Regions from separate parts of the Paenibacillus sp. HJGM_3 genome, predicted to be linked through region 1. Evidence: riboswitches for the same ligand, from Rfam matches in the RefSeq annotation. Region 1 holds a riboswitch; each other region holds the start of a gene.
The links. Region 1 has a riboswitch for cyclic di-AMP ahead of ACI5FR_RS07130 (hypothetical protein). Riboswitches for the same ligand answer to the same signal wherever they lie in the genome.

Region 2: linked by a shared signal. The riboswitch ahead of kdpF (K(+)-transporting ATPase subunit F) and the one ahead of ACI5FR_RS07130 (hypothetical protein) in region 1 are both predicted to bind cyclic di-AMP.
Region 3: linked by a shared signal. The riboswitch ahead of ACI5FR_RS03260 (CAP domain-containing protein) and the one ahead of ACI5FR_RS07130 (hypothetical protein) in region 1 are both predicted to bind cyclic di-AMP.

The regions. Positions count from the first base shown of each region.
Region 1 covers NZ_JBJGED010000005.1:15,935-20,104, reverse strand. The annotation lists gene ACI5FR_RS07135 (LacI family DNA-binding transcriptional regulator) at 1-954, opposite strand, end outside; cyclic di-AMP (ydaO/yuaA leader) riboswitch at 1,234-1,396, shown strand; gene ACI5FR_RS07130 (hypothetical protein) at 1,537-1,983, shown strand; gene uvrA (excinuclease ABC subunit UvrA) at 2,058-4,170, opposite strand, start outside.
Region 2 covers NZ_JBJGED010000003.1:26,993-31,162, reverse strand. The annotation lists gene kdpB (potassium-transporting ATPase subunit KdpB) at 1-929, opposite strand, end outside; gene kdpA (potassium-transporting ATPase subunit KdpA) at 951-2,630, opposite strand; gene kdpF (K(+)-transporting ATPase subunit F) at 2,664-2,741, opposite strand; cyclic di-AMP (ydaO/yuaA leader) riboswitch at 3,004-3,199, opposite strand; gene ACI5FR_RS04300 (M23 family metallopeptidase) at 4,024-4,170, opposite strand, start outside.
Region 3 covers NZ_JBJGED010000002.1:213,469-217,638, reverse strand. The annotation lists gene ACI5FR_RS03270 (YhgE/Pip family protein) at 1-1,020, shown strand, start outside; gene ACI5FR_RS03265 (sugar phosphate isomerase/epimerase family protein) at 1,193-2,068, shown strand; cyclic di-AMP (ydaO/yuaA leader) riboswitch at 2,159-2,292, shown strand; gene ACI5FR_RS03260 (CAP domain-containing protein) at 2,297-3,094, shown strand; gene ACI5FR_RS03255 (CBS domain-containing protein) at 3,182-3,601, opposite strand; gene ACI5FR_RS03250 (alpha/beta-type small acid-soluble spore protein) at 3,772-4,056, shown strand.

The DNA.
Region 1 (4,170 bases):
GCGGCTTTCCCTCATCTTCGTCTCATCCGTCAATCGCTTGAGCAGCATTTCAGCCGCCGTTTCCCCGATCAATTCCGGGTTTTGTACGATCACCGACAATCGATGCCGGAATAGCGAAGCGAATTCCAGGTCGCCGAACGACACCACCTCTAAGCTATCCGTTGCGACCCCGAGCTCCTTCATCCCCAGATACAACCCGAACGTCATCTCGTTGTTGGCGGAGAAGACGGCAGTCGGGGGTTCCCGCAACGACAGAAGCGATCGGATCGCCTGTTTGCCGGAGGCGCGTGTGAAATCTCCTTGAACGACCGTATCGCTCGGCATCGGGATGCCTGCCGCTTCAAACGCTTCGACAACGCCCCCGTGTCGTTCGTTCGCGGTTCTGATATGGTTGGGGCCGCCCACGATCCCGATGCGCGTATGCCCTCGCTCCAGCAAGAAAGTGACGGCATCGCTCGCCGGCGACCGGTTGTCCTCCATGACTAGATCGGCCCCGACGCCCGTGATGCTGCGGTCTACTAGCACGAGCGGAATTCCTGCCCCCAATATATGGCGCAGCTGCTCCTTGTTGCCGCCGGTGCCGGCCAGTACGATGCCGTCGACCCGGCTGCTGCGCAGCACGTCGAGCGCCTCCCGCTCCTTCTCGGGATTCTCGTCCGAATCCATGAACAGCACCCGGTACCCTGCGGACAGCAGTTTGCGCTGCAGCGTGCCAGCGATCGCCGTGAAGTACGGATTCGTCATATCCGGTACGATCATGCCGATGCTGCGGGACCGGTCCAGCTTGAGACTGCGGGCGATCGCGTTCGGCTGGTAGTTCAAGGTCTGCACGGTGCTGAGCACCTGCTGCCGGACTTCGTCGCTGACATATCCGGTTCCGTTTAACACCCTCGATACAGTAGCCGTAGATACTCCCGCAACCTTTGCTACATCTTTGATGGTCAGCTTGCGCACCTTGTCCTGAACACCTCCTAACTCTTGCGGTTCAGTTAGTTAAACGTTTACACATCTAACGTAGCACAGGATTCGGAGCCATGCAATCGGAGAAATCGGCTTCCCTCTCCCTATTAAGCAACGATGAGCTTCGTAGAGCAAAAGGCAAGATAATGAAAGTCCCAGGCAAGTTTATCCGCTTTCCTTTCCCAAATAGGTCCAATACCCTCTTTTCCTTCGCTGCATCCGGTTTTACAATGTCGTTTGTTCGTCGTATCATTTGGTTCAACAAATCCATATGTAGTCAAAACGCTGAATTCCGATCCAGGAAGCGGGGGAACCACCGGAACGAGCCGTCGCGGCGGCATCGAATCCATGGGGTGAATCCGAGGCATCCGCCAAGGTAGGGCACTCTCAAGCCCGAATCCGACAGCTAACCTCGCAAGCGTCATTGAGAGAGCCTGACTCGCTCATCCAATTCGCCACGCCCTGCACGCGTTGCGACACGGGAAGCCCGAGAACAGACATTCTCTGTTCGGGCTTCTTTTTTGTTGTACTTGTTACTCGATCTGCCCAATATGATCTGCAAAGGAGCTCCGCCTAATGGTGAAAGCAATCGAAGCGCTGCCTGACTTGAGCCAATCCGACTTAACCCTCTACCGGATCGGTTCAATGAAACTGTTCCTGTTCGATTACGATTGGTTGGAAGGCTTTGCTCCCGGGTCGGGAGAGCGGGGCTACACCGGATTGTTGAGAATGGCGGCCCGGGGTGCGGTCGGCTGGGGCTCGTTCGCTTTGCCCCGCGGAGAACAGCCGCTCGACCTCGTTAAATGGGCAGCGGTCTATACTCCACTCAAGGGCCTCTCCATCCCCGAAGCGTTTCACGTCATTCAAGGCAATCGGCTTTGCTGGGGTACGGTGAGAGGCGATCTGGTTGCCGCAGCGCTTAACGACCTGGCTGACAATATCGAATACCCTCCCGCGCACGACCCCTTCCAGCTGGAGGAGGATGAATGTTTGCGGCGATCGGTTTCGTATTTCTCGTTCTAACGGACCGCGTTCCAAACGAAGAAGCCCCCATCCGAGTACCGGATATGAAGGCTTCCTGTCAGACGTATGCGCCGTTACCTTAACACTTCTCTTAAATAACGACCCGTATGGGAGGCGTCGATCGTCGCGACATGCTCCGGGCTGCCGGTCGCAATTACTTCACCGCCCTTGTCTCCCCCATCGGGCCCGATGTCGATGACCCAATCGCACTCGCGGATGACATCGAGGTTGTGCTCCACGACGATGACCGTATTGCCGGCGTCGACCAGCCGGTTCAGCAAGATGAGCAGCTGCGCGGTATCGCGCGGATGCAGCCCGGTGGACGGCTCGTCCAGCAAATAGAGGGAATGACGCTTCGTCTTCCCGCTCAGCTCTTTGGCCAGCCGGATCCGTTGGCCCTCGCCGCCGGACAACGTTACGATCGACTGGCCCCAATGAAGATAACCGAGGCCCACTTCGTTCAGCAGCGCGATCTGTCCATCCATCTTCGTCCGCCCTTGCAGGAGCGGCAGGCTCTCTTGGACCGTCAGATCGAGCAGCTCGGAGATCGACAGTCCGTTGTAAGTGATGCGCAGCACCTCATCCTGGAACCGCTTGCCGCGGCAAACCGGGCAGCGTACCTCAAGCCCGGGCAGGAAGAACATATCCATCGGTACGACACCGAGCCCTTGGCAGTGCTCGCAGCGCCCGCCCGGAGTGTTGAACGAGAAGTGCTTCGCCGTCAGCCCGGCCTGCTTCGCTTCCGGCAATCCCGCATATAGATTCCGCATCGCGGTGAACACGTCCGTATACGTCGCCACATTGGACCGGCTCATCCTGCCGATCGGAGACTGGTCGACGGTCACGATGTTGTCGATCGCGCCGAAGCCGGTAATGCTCGCGCAGCCGTGGCGCTGCTGCTCGTCACGGCCTCCGGCGGCGACGAGATCGAACAGCAGCGTCGACTTGCCGGAACCGGAGACGCCGGTGAGGGCGACGAGGCAGCCGAGCGGGAACGCTACGTCAATATGCTTCAGATTCCGCTCGTACGCGTCGCGGACTTGGAGCACTTGACCGGTCCCCGGACGTCTCCTTCGACCTTGGGCTGCACCCAAGCGTCGAACATCCTCTTCCCGCAGGAAAGTACCGGTGACCGACTCGGGGTTCGCCATCAATTCCTTCAGCGTCCCTTCCCCGACGACCCTTCCGCCGAAGCTGCCGGCCCCGGGACCCATGTCGATCACGTGGTCTGCAGCGCGCATCATCTCGACATCGTGCTCGATGACGAGCACCGTATTCCCTAGGTCCCGCAGCTGCTGCAGCACTTGAATCAGCCCCGCCGTGTCGCGGGGGTGCAGGCCCGCGGTCGGCTCGTCGAGGATGTACAGCACGCCGGTCAGTCCCGACCCTATGATGGAGGCAAGACGCAGCCGCTGCGCTTCCCCGCCGGACAGCGTGATCGACTGGCGGCTCAGCGACAAGTACCCGAGCCCGACGTCGACAATGCGTCCCGTCCGAACGATCAAATCGTGGAGCAGCGATTCCACTTGCTCTCGGGCGTCCGGCTGCAGCTCGCCCATGAGCCGCTCGAGCCAGAAGAGTGCGTTCTGGAGCGCCCATCCGGAGATGTCGGAGATGGCTGCGCCGCCGACCATGACTTGGCGGATGGCTGCCTTGAGCCGGGCTCCATGGCAGACGGCGCACGTCTCTTCCTGGAACAGCGCCGCTTCCCCCGATTCGCCCCCCTTTTCTTTGTACCGTCTCCAGATTCCGGTTACGACACCTTCATATTTGCCTCCCGATACCGATTTGGGCGGTTTTACGTCGGGATAATGGGCGATAAATGACTCGCTCTCTACGCCATAATAGAGCAAGTCTCGCTGGACGGCGTTGTAATCCTTGAGTGGCACATCCGGATCGAACGTTAGACCGTAGTGATCGGCCGCCGCTTTCATGATGGACACGTTGTACTTGAGCCAAGCGTCGAACCAGATCGTTACGCCGCCTTCATTCAAGCTCTTCTCTTGGTCGAAGACGGCATCCAGATTTAGGCTCACGGTATGGCCGAGGCCATCGCAGCCTTCGCAAGCCCCTTCGGGCGTGTTGTACGAGAAATGCCTGCGCGTGTAGCGCTCCATCGTGCCTTCGCATTGCGGACAACGGACCGATGCATGTCCATCCTCCACCTGATCGTCTCCGACCGCCGAG
Region 2 (4,170 bases), on a different contig from region 1:
AACGTGATCGTCCCGGTCTTATCGAGGATCATCGTGTTGATGTCGCCCGACGCCTCCACCGCCTTGCCCGACATGGCGAGTACGTTGAACTGGGTGACGCGGTCCATGCCCGCGATCCCGATCGCCGACAGCAGCCCGCCGATCGTAGTCGGGATGAGGCAGACGAGCAGTGCGATCAGCACGGGGATCGTCAGCTCGACATCCACGAACTTCGCGATCGGCGCCAGGGTGGCGACGACGATCAGGAAGATGAGCGTCAGCGAGGTGAGCAGCGTGTTCAGCGCGATCTCGTTCGGCGTTTTCTGCCGCTTCGCGCCTTCGACGAGCGAGATCATCCGGTCGATGAACGACTCCCCGGGATCGCTCGTAATCCGGATCGTTAGTTGGTCGCTGACGAGGCGGGTGCCCCCGGTGACGGAGCTGAAGTCGCCGCCCGCTTCCTTGATGACCGGGGCGGATTCCCCGGTAATGGCCGATTCGTCCACGGAGCCGAGCCCCTCGATGACTTCGCCGTCGCCCGGGATCATCTCGCCTTGCGAGACGACGACGATGTCCCCTTTACGCAAGTCGGTGGACGGCACCTGCTTGATGACGCCGTTCACCCGCTTGTTCGCGGTGATTTCTTTCTTCGTCTTCTTGAGCGAGCTGGCCTGTGCCTTCCCTCGCCCTTCGGCTAGAGCCTCGGCGAAATTGGCGAACAAGATCGTGAAAAGCAGAATGAGGAAGACAGTGCAATTGAACCCGATATCCTCCTCGGTTCCGAAATACCCAGGGAGCAGCGTCATTAGCAGCACGACGAACGTGCCGACTTCTACGACGAACATGACCGGATTTTTCATCATGGAGACCGGGTTCAGCTTGACAAAGCTGTCTACCGCAGCTTGCTTGACGATATCGCCGGTCAATAACCCTTTTCGTTTTGAACTCATGGTTGATCCCCACCTCTTCTATTAGCGAATCGTCAAATGTTCCGCGATCGGTCCCAGCACGAGTACCGGCAGGAAGGTCAGTGCCCCGATAATGAGGACCGTCCCGACCAGAATACCCACGAACAACCCGTTGTCCGTCCGGAACGTCCCGATCGTCTCCGGCACCCATTGCTTGCGTACGAGAGAGCCGGCCACCGCCAGCATCGCGATCATGGAGATGTAACGGCCTAGCAGCATGACGAGCCCGGTAGAGATATTCCAGAATGGCGTATTGTCGCCCAGGCCCTCGAAGCCCGACCCGTTGTTGGCCGCAGACGACGTATATTCATACAGCACCTGTGAGATGCCGTGGAACGATGGATTCGTGATGGCGACTTTCCCTAGCTCCGTCAGAAGCGCAATCGCCGTTGGCCCCAAAATGATAAGCGGATGCACCAGAATCGCGATCGCAATCAGCTTCATCTCCCGAGGCTCGATCTTGCGCCCGAGGAATTCCGGCGTACGTCCGACCATCAGGCCGGCTAGGAACACCGCCAGCATGGCGTACATCAGCATGTTGACGAGCCCGACCCCTTTGCCGCCGAACACGTTGTTCAGCATCATGAGAGACAGCGGCGTAATCTGGCCGAGCGGGGTCAGCGTATCGTGCATGTTGTTGACCGAGCCGGTCGTCGCCGCCGTCGTTACGGTGGTGAACAAGGACGACTGCGCGATACCGAAGCGGACTTCCTTGCCCTCCATACTGCCCTGGGAGGCGTCGATGCCGAGCCGGTTCATGACGGGGTTGCCGTTCGACTCGGACGCATAGTTCAGGGCGAGGAAGGCGACGAATAAGAGCATCATGCTGGAGAAAATAACCCAGCCTTGCTTGCGGCTCTTGGCGAACAAGCCATACGTGTAAGGCAGCGCCGCACCTATTACCCACATAGACAGAATTTCGATGACGTTCGTGAGCCCGTTCGGGTTCTCGAACGGGTGGGCCGAGTTGACGCCCATGAACCCGCCGCCGTTCGTTCCCAAGTGCTTGATCGATACCAGCGAAGCCACCGGTCCGATCGCGATCTGCTGCTCCTGCCCCTCCAGTCCGGTGACCGTCTGCGTCGGCTTGAGCGTCTGCGGGACGTGCAAGGCGACCAGCAGCAGCGTCACGACCAAGGCGATCGGGAAGAACACCCGCGTATGCGCCCTGACGAAATCCTCGAAGAAGTTGCCGATCTGATGCCCCTTGCTCGTAATCCCGCGGATGAACGCGATCGCGACGCACAGGCCGGTGGCGGCCGAGGTGAACATCATCATCATGATGACGATCATCTGGGAGAAGTAGCTTAGGCCTGTCTCCCCGCTGTAATGCTGCAGGTTCGTATTGGTTATGAAGCTGATGACCGTGTTGAAGCTCAGCGTCGCTTCCATATTACCGATATCGTTCGGATTGAGCGGCAGAAACTTCTGCAGCCTCAGGATGAGGTAACAGAAAGCGACTAGCGCGATATTGGTGACGATGAAGCTGAGGGCGTACGTTTTCCAAGTCATACCCTTGCGGTCCTTCACCCCGATCAGGGCGAATAAGGGCCGCTCGACGAAGCCGAACCAGCGGTCCGTCGCGTTCGCTTCATTGCGAAATACGTTGTATAAGTAAGTGCCCATTGGCTTGACGAGCAGCAAGAGCACTACTATGACGATAGTAATCTGCAAGACGCCCATAGTTGACAGTGTCCTCCCTTGACGGAATCCCGGCTAAAATTTTTCCGGATGGATCAGCGCATATACCAGGTACAAAAAAAGGAGCGCGGTGCAAACGAGCACTACAATCATGGCTGTTCGGCCCCTTCCTCGATCACCCGGCCGCACCAGTACAGGAACCCGGTGAAGACGAAATAAGTCGCCGCCAAGAGCAGCAGCATATACAGATCGGTCATCGCGATCGCCTCCGATTTTCATCACGTGCTTTCACAGTTTTCAATAGCGTTCCAAAAAAATGCAAAAAAAACCACAGAGGCATTAAGCCCTGTGGTCTGACGTCAGATCACACGCTTCATCATCCTCTCTCCAAAGGCATGCCGCAGGTGTGGATACCGGCTCTGCCATCCTACGCTTACGAGGTTAGCTGACGGATTCGGGCGGTGAGAGTCGCCCTACCCGGTACGTGCGATGTACCGGGATTCACCCCATGCCTCCTGCGTTTGACGGCTCTCACACCGTCGCCCGCGGGACGCGTTTGGTTCCCCCGCTTTCCCAGGCCTCAGGCCCAGGAAACTCAGCGATTCGTTCCGAACGGTCGGTTCGGATTAATCTGAGTCGTATCTTACGCTTGCCGGGTCGTTCTGTAAATGGAGGACGGCTTTCATTTTGGAGAGGGAACGGTAGGGGCGAGGGGCTAATCGAATAGGGGCTCCGATTTTCTCTATGATGCTCTGTATTTCGTGTATTTTCGCTTGATTGGCGAAACGCCTGCAAATGAGATAGCACGCATGTGGAGAATGGAAGAGATGCGCGGTTGTATCCGTTTTATTGAGAGGAACCGGGGGATATGGGCTGTTTTTCCCGAAATTGAGGATTGGGCCGGCATAGGCGGGTGAGAGGTTTCTTAGTTTTGCGGGGTGCGGGATGCGGGGTGCGGGCCCGGAGGGTGTAGACTCGATTAACGGAAAAATTTGCTGCTAACCTGATTTTCGAGGTGATTCCAACCCAAATAACGGAAAATTTTGCCGCTAATCCATTTTTTCGATTGCAAAACAACCCCATTCACATCGTTAGCAGCAAAAATGTTCATTATTTTTATGAGATCGATGAAAATCGAGCAATAGCGGAAAATTTTTCCGTTATCTATGAAAAGCCGATTTACTGAGCCGAGACCTAACTGTTCCATCACCTCATCCGATCATCCGCCAGCCCTCGTTACTTAATTACTTGTCATTCCCGGAACATATATCCCATGACCCCCGATCCGATGTCAGATTCCCAAGAACGTGTGATTTGTTCTCCCTCCGTCACCTTACTGTAATCCGTGCACCCAGCCTATGGGAACTTATACCGGACCAGTTTCCGCTTCCTGGCGCCAAAAAAACCGGCCTATGGCCGGTTTTTGCTTAGCTCTTTACTTGGAACTCTGCCAGCGGAACGGGTTCGTGCCGAAGAAAATGTCCGGGTTCGCCTGCACATTGTGCATCCAGAACGTGAAATGAAGATGGGGGCCGGTTGAAAATCCAGTCGTGCCTACGAGGCCGATGATGTCGCCTTTCTT
Region 3 (4,170 bases), on a different contig from region 1:
GCCGGCAGCCGGCAGCTGACGGCGGGCGCCGCGCAGCTGACCGCGGGCGGCCAGCAGCTGCAGCAAGGCGTCACCGCCTTCGGCCAGAAGCTGGGCGAGGCGGAAGCCGGCAGTCAGGCGCTGCTGCAGGGCGTACGCACGGCCGCAGCGGGCGGAGCCGACCTGCAGCGCGGGCTCGCCCAGTTGAGCGGCGGCGTCTCGCAGCTGGCGGACGGTACGGCGCAGCTGAAGGCCGGCGCGGACCAGCTGGCGGGGGGCTCGTCGCAGGTGGCGAGCGGCTCCGGCGAGCTGTCCGACAAGCTGAAGGCCGCGTCCGGCCAGACGTCCGACATCAAGACGTCGGATGCGACGTATGACAAAATCGCAAGTCCTGTGCAGGTGGAAGAGGATAAGCTGACGTCGGTGCCGAACTACGGAACCGGGTTCGCCCCTTACTTCGTCTCGCTCGGGTTGTTCGTCGGCTCGATGCTGCTCACGATCGTGTTCCCGATGAGGGAGACGTCGCTCACACCGAAGTCGGGATTCAGCTGGTTCATTGGCAAGTGGGGCCTTATGCTGTCCGTCGGGGTTATCCAGGCGGTCATCGTGGACCTGGTGCTCTTGTACGGCCTAGGCATCGATGTGCAGAGCGTGCCATACTTCATGCTGTTCAGCGTGCTCGTCAGCTGGACGTTCATGTCGCTCGTGCAAGTGCTCGTCACCGCATTCGGCGATCCCGGCCGCTTCTTGGCTATCATCATTCTTATTCTGCAGCTGACGACATCGGCCGGGACGTTCCCCCTCGAGCTTATTCCGGAGCCGCTGCAATGGTTCAATTCCTGGCTGCCGATGACGTATACCGTAGCCGGGTACAAGGCGGTCATCTCGAGCGGAGATTACAGCTTCCTTGCGCACAACGCCTGGATTCTGGGCGCCTTTACGATCGGCTTCAGCTTACTGACATTAGCATTCTTTATCGTACTATTCCGAAAAAAGCACGGCCAATCATCCGACTCGGCATCATCCGCACTATCCGTATAGCAAGTCTTCAAGCAGCTCTTTCTTCCTCTGAAGAAAGGGCTGTTGTGCGTATATAAAAGCTGGAAGACCGGAGTGGTCGAAGTTGACAGCGCAATCCGAACGCAAGTACAATCACTACGTATGCAAAAGGCAGTCTGATACTTAATCCAATTCATGCGGAGGTTGAACTTGTATGGCACTCACGAACAAAATCGGCGTTATCGTAGACAGCTTTGGAATCGGCGTTCGGGAAGGCTTGAAGAAAGCTAAGGAAGTCGGGGCGGAGGGCGTACAGATTTATGCGGTCAGCGGCGAGATGGACCCTGCGAATTTGTCCGCAACCCAGCGCAAGGAACTGAAGGCGTATATCGACTCGCTCGGCCTCGAGATCTCCGCGCTGTGCGGCGATTTGGGCGGCCATGGCTTCCAGGATACGGCTGCCAACCCGGCCAAGGTGGAGAAGTCGAAGCGGATTCTCGATCTCGCGCAAGATCTCGGCACGAACATCGTGACGACCCATATCGGGATCGTGCCGTCGGACAGGAACGGCGCGGTATTCGCGGCCATGCAGCAGGCGTGCGAGGAACTGAGCCAATATGCGAGCAGCATGGGCGGCTTCTTCGCCATCGAGACCGGCCCGGAGACGGCCGAGCACCTGAAGGGCTTCCTGGATACGCTCAGCAGCCGCGGCGTGTCCGTCAACTTTGACCCGGCCAACATGGTCATGGTCACCGGCGACGATCCGGTCCGCGGCGTGTATACGCTCAAGGATTATATCGTGCACACCCATGTGAAGGACGGCATTCGCTACAAGGAAGTCGATCCGCGCGAAATCTACGGCGCCTTGGGTTACGAGCCGATGGATCACGGCAAAATTGCCGAAATGGTTCGTTCGGGCGAGATCTTCAAGGAAGTGCCGCTCGGCGAGGGCAAGGTCGACTTTGCCGCGTATTTCAAGGCGCTGCAAGACATCGGATATACCGGCTACTTGACGATCGAGCGCGAAGTCGGCGACCAGCCGGAAGTCGATATTCGCAAGGCGGTTGACTTCATCAAAACGTACCGGTAATCGGTACGCGTCCACGATCCGGTTTGGATGGAAGACTTTGTGGCATGAATTCGCGAATTGAACCGTGCTACAATTAATAGGCACCAAACAAACCAAATTAGGCCGAAGCTGCTAGAAGCACGGGGGAACCAATTTTGGGGTGAAGCTGCATCGTCGGATGCGGCCGGGTGTACTCTTTACCCGAATCCGTCAGCTAACCTCGCAGGCCGATAAGGAGAGTGGAGTTTTTTGAAGAAGTTTAGCAAGCAGTTGCTAGCAGGCGTATTGGCGGTTGGCGTTATCGGCGGTGCTGCCGGAGTAGGTTCCGCATCCGCGGCTACTTTGAGCGACCTGTCGAAAAATACAGGCAATAACGTTCAAGTCTATTATGGCTTTAAGCAGTTGAGCTTGGCCGATCTGCTGAACGGTAATTTTAACCTGGCCGAGCAAATCCAAAAGATGTGCCCGGGGCTGAACCTTCAGATTCCGGATATTCAACTGCCTGGATTGCCGGAAGTAACGCAGCCAACAACACCAACTACACCTACAACACCGTCAGAGACACCGGCAACACCGACACCGGCGCCAACGACGAAGCCTACACCTGCGCCAACACCATTTACACCAAAGCCGACGCCTACACCGACACCGAAGCCGACTCAGCCGTCTACCGGCACTGAGAGCTCTTTTGCGAATCAGGTGGTCAATCTGGTGAACCAGGAGCGCGCGAAAGCGGGTCTGTCTGCGCTGACCAGCGATGCTGCTTTGACGAATATGGCGATGGACAAGGCAAAGGATATGTACAACCGGAATTATTTCGACCATACTTCGCCTACATTCGGTTCTCCGTTTGATATGATGAAATCCTACAACATTCCGTTCCGTTATGCCGGCGAGAACATCGCCAAAGGCCAACGCACGCCTCAGGAAGTAATGACCGCTTGGATGAACAGCGCGGGTCACCGCCAAAACATCCTGAGCCCGAACTTCACGAAGATCGGCGTTGCGTACTACAACGGCGAATGGGTACAAGAATTCACGGGCTAATGCAACACCGGCAGCCGCTGACATCGTCAGCGGCTTTTACATACGCGCTTATCGTACAAAAAAGAAACTAGCCTAACGCATGTTAGGCTAGCCTACTACTTTTTCCTTAAAGATTTGCCCGGCACAATACTCGATAATGTCGCTTCGGCGCACGATCCCGATGAATCGATCCATGTCGTCCACGACGGGTACGAAGTTCTGGGTAGTCGCTTTGGAGATCAAGTCGTCCATATTGGCATTAATGTGTACAGGTACGTTGTTGATGCGCATCGGAATCTCGGACAGTGGCACGCGGTTGGCGTTATCGAATGTAACACCTTCGTTGTTCTTCATGAACCAGAGCAGATCGCCCTCTGTAAGCGTCCCTACATACTGGCCGTCTTCGCTTAGAATCGGCACGGCCGTGTAGCGATGATATTCCATTCGTTCCAAAGCTTGTCGCAGTGTGGAAGTGGAGGTCAAGCAAACAACCTCTTGCTTCGGGACTAGAAAAAAAGCAATATTCATTCTCTCTCTCACCTCGAGTCACAAATCATTCCTATTCCATTATAACGTTTTTTGGAGCAAAATCGCTTCTTTTCTTTTTGGAAACCGAAATGAAAGTTGGAATCCCGGGCTTTCTTTGGATGCATGACCGGCCGGCTCAGCGGTTACACTAGCTTCGAGGTGATAGCTCTATGGCGCGCAGAAGAAACCGGAAGCTGGTTGTACCGGAAGCCGGACAAAGTCTGGATCTGTTCAAAGCGCAAGTCATGCGGCAGGAAGGGTACAAAGTGGATCCGTCCCATCCGGACGATGTGAAGTTTGAGGTTGCTCGCTCCTTGGGCGTGCCGTTAACGGAAGGGAACAATGGAGAATTGAAGTCCGAGGCGGCGGGCCGCATCGGAGGGGAAATCGGCGGCGCCATGGTGCGCGAGATGGTGCGGATGGCGAAGGAGCAGCTTGCTCGAACGCGTCAATAAGCGCATCTAATCCATGCAAGACAAGCGTTTCGGTGGTTTGGGACCGAAGCGCCTTTTTGTGCGATCGCGTTACAATTTGTCTGGTCTCTTTCGCAAAATGACATACATGCTCCC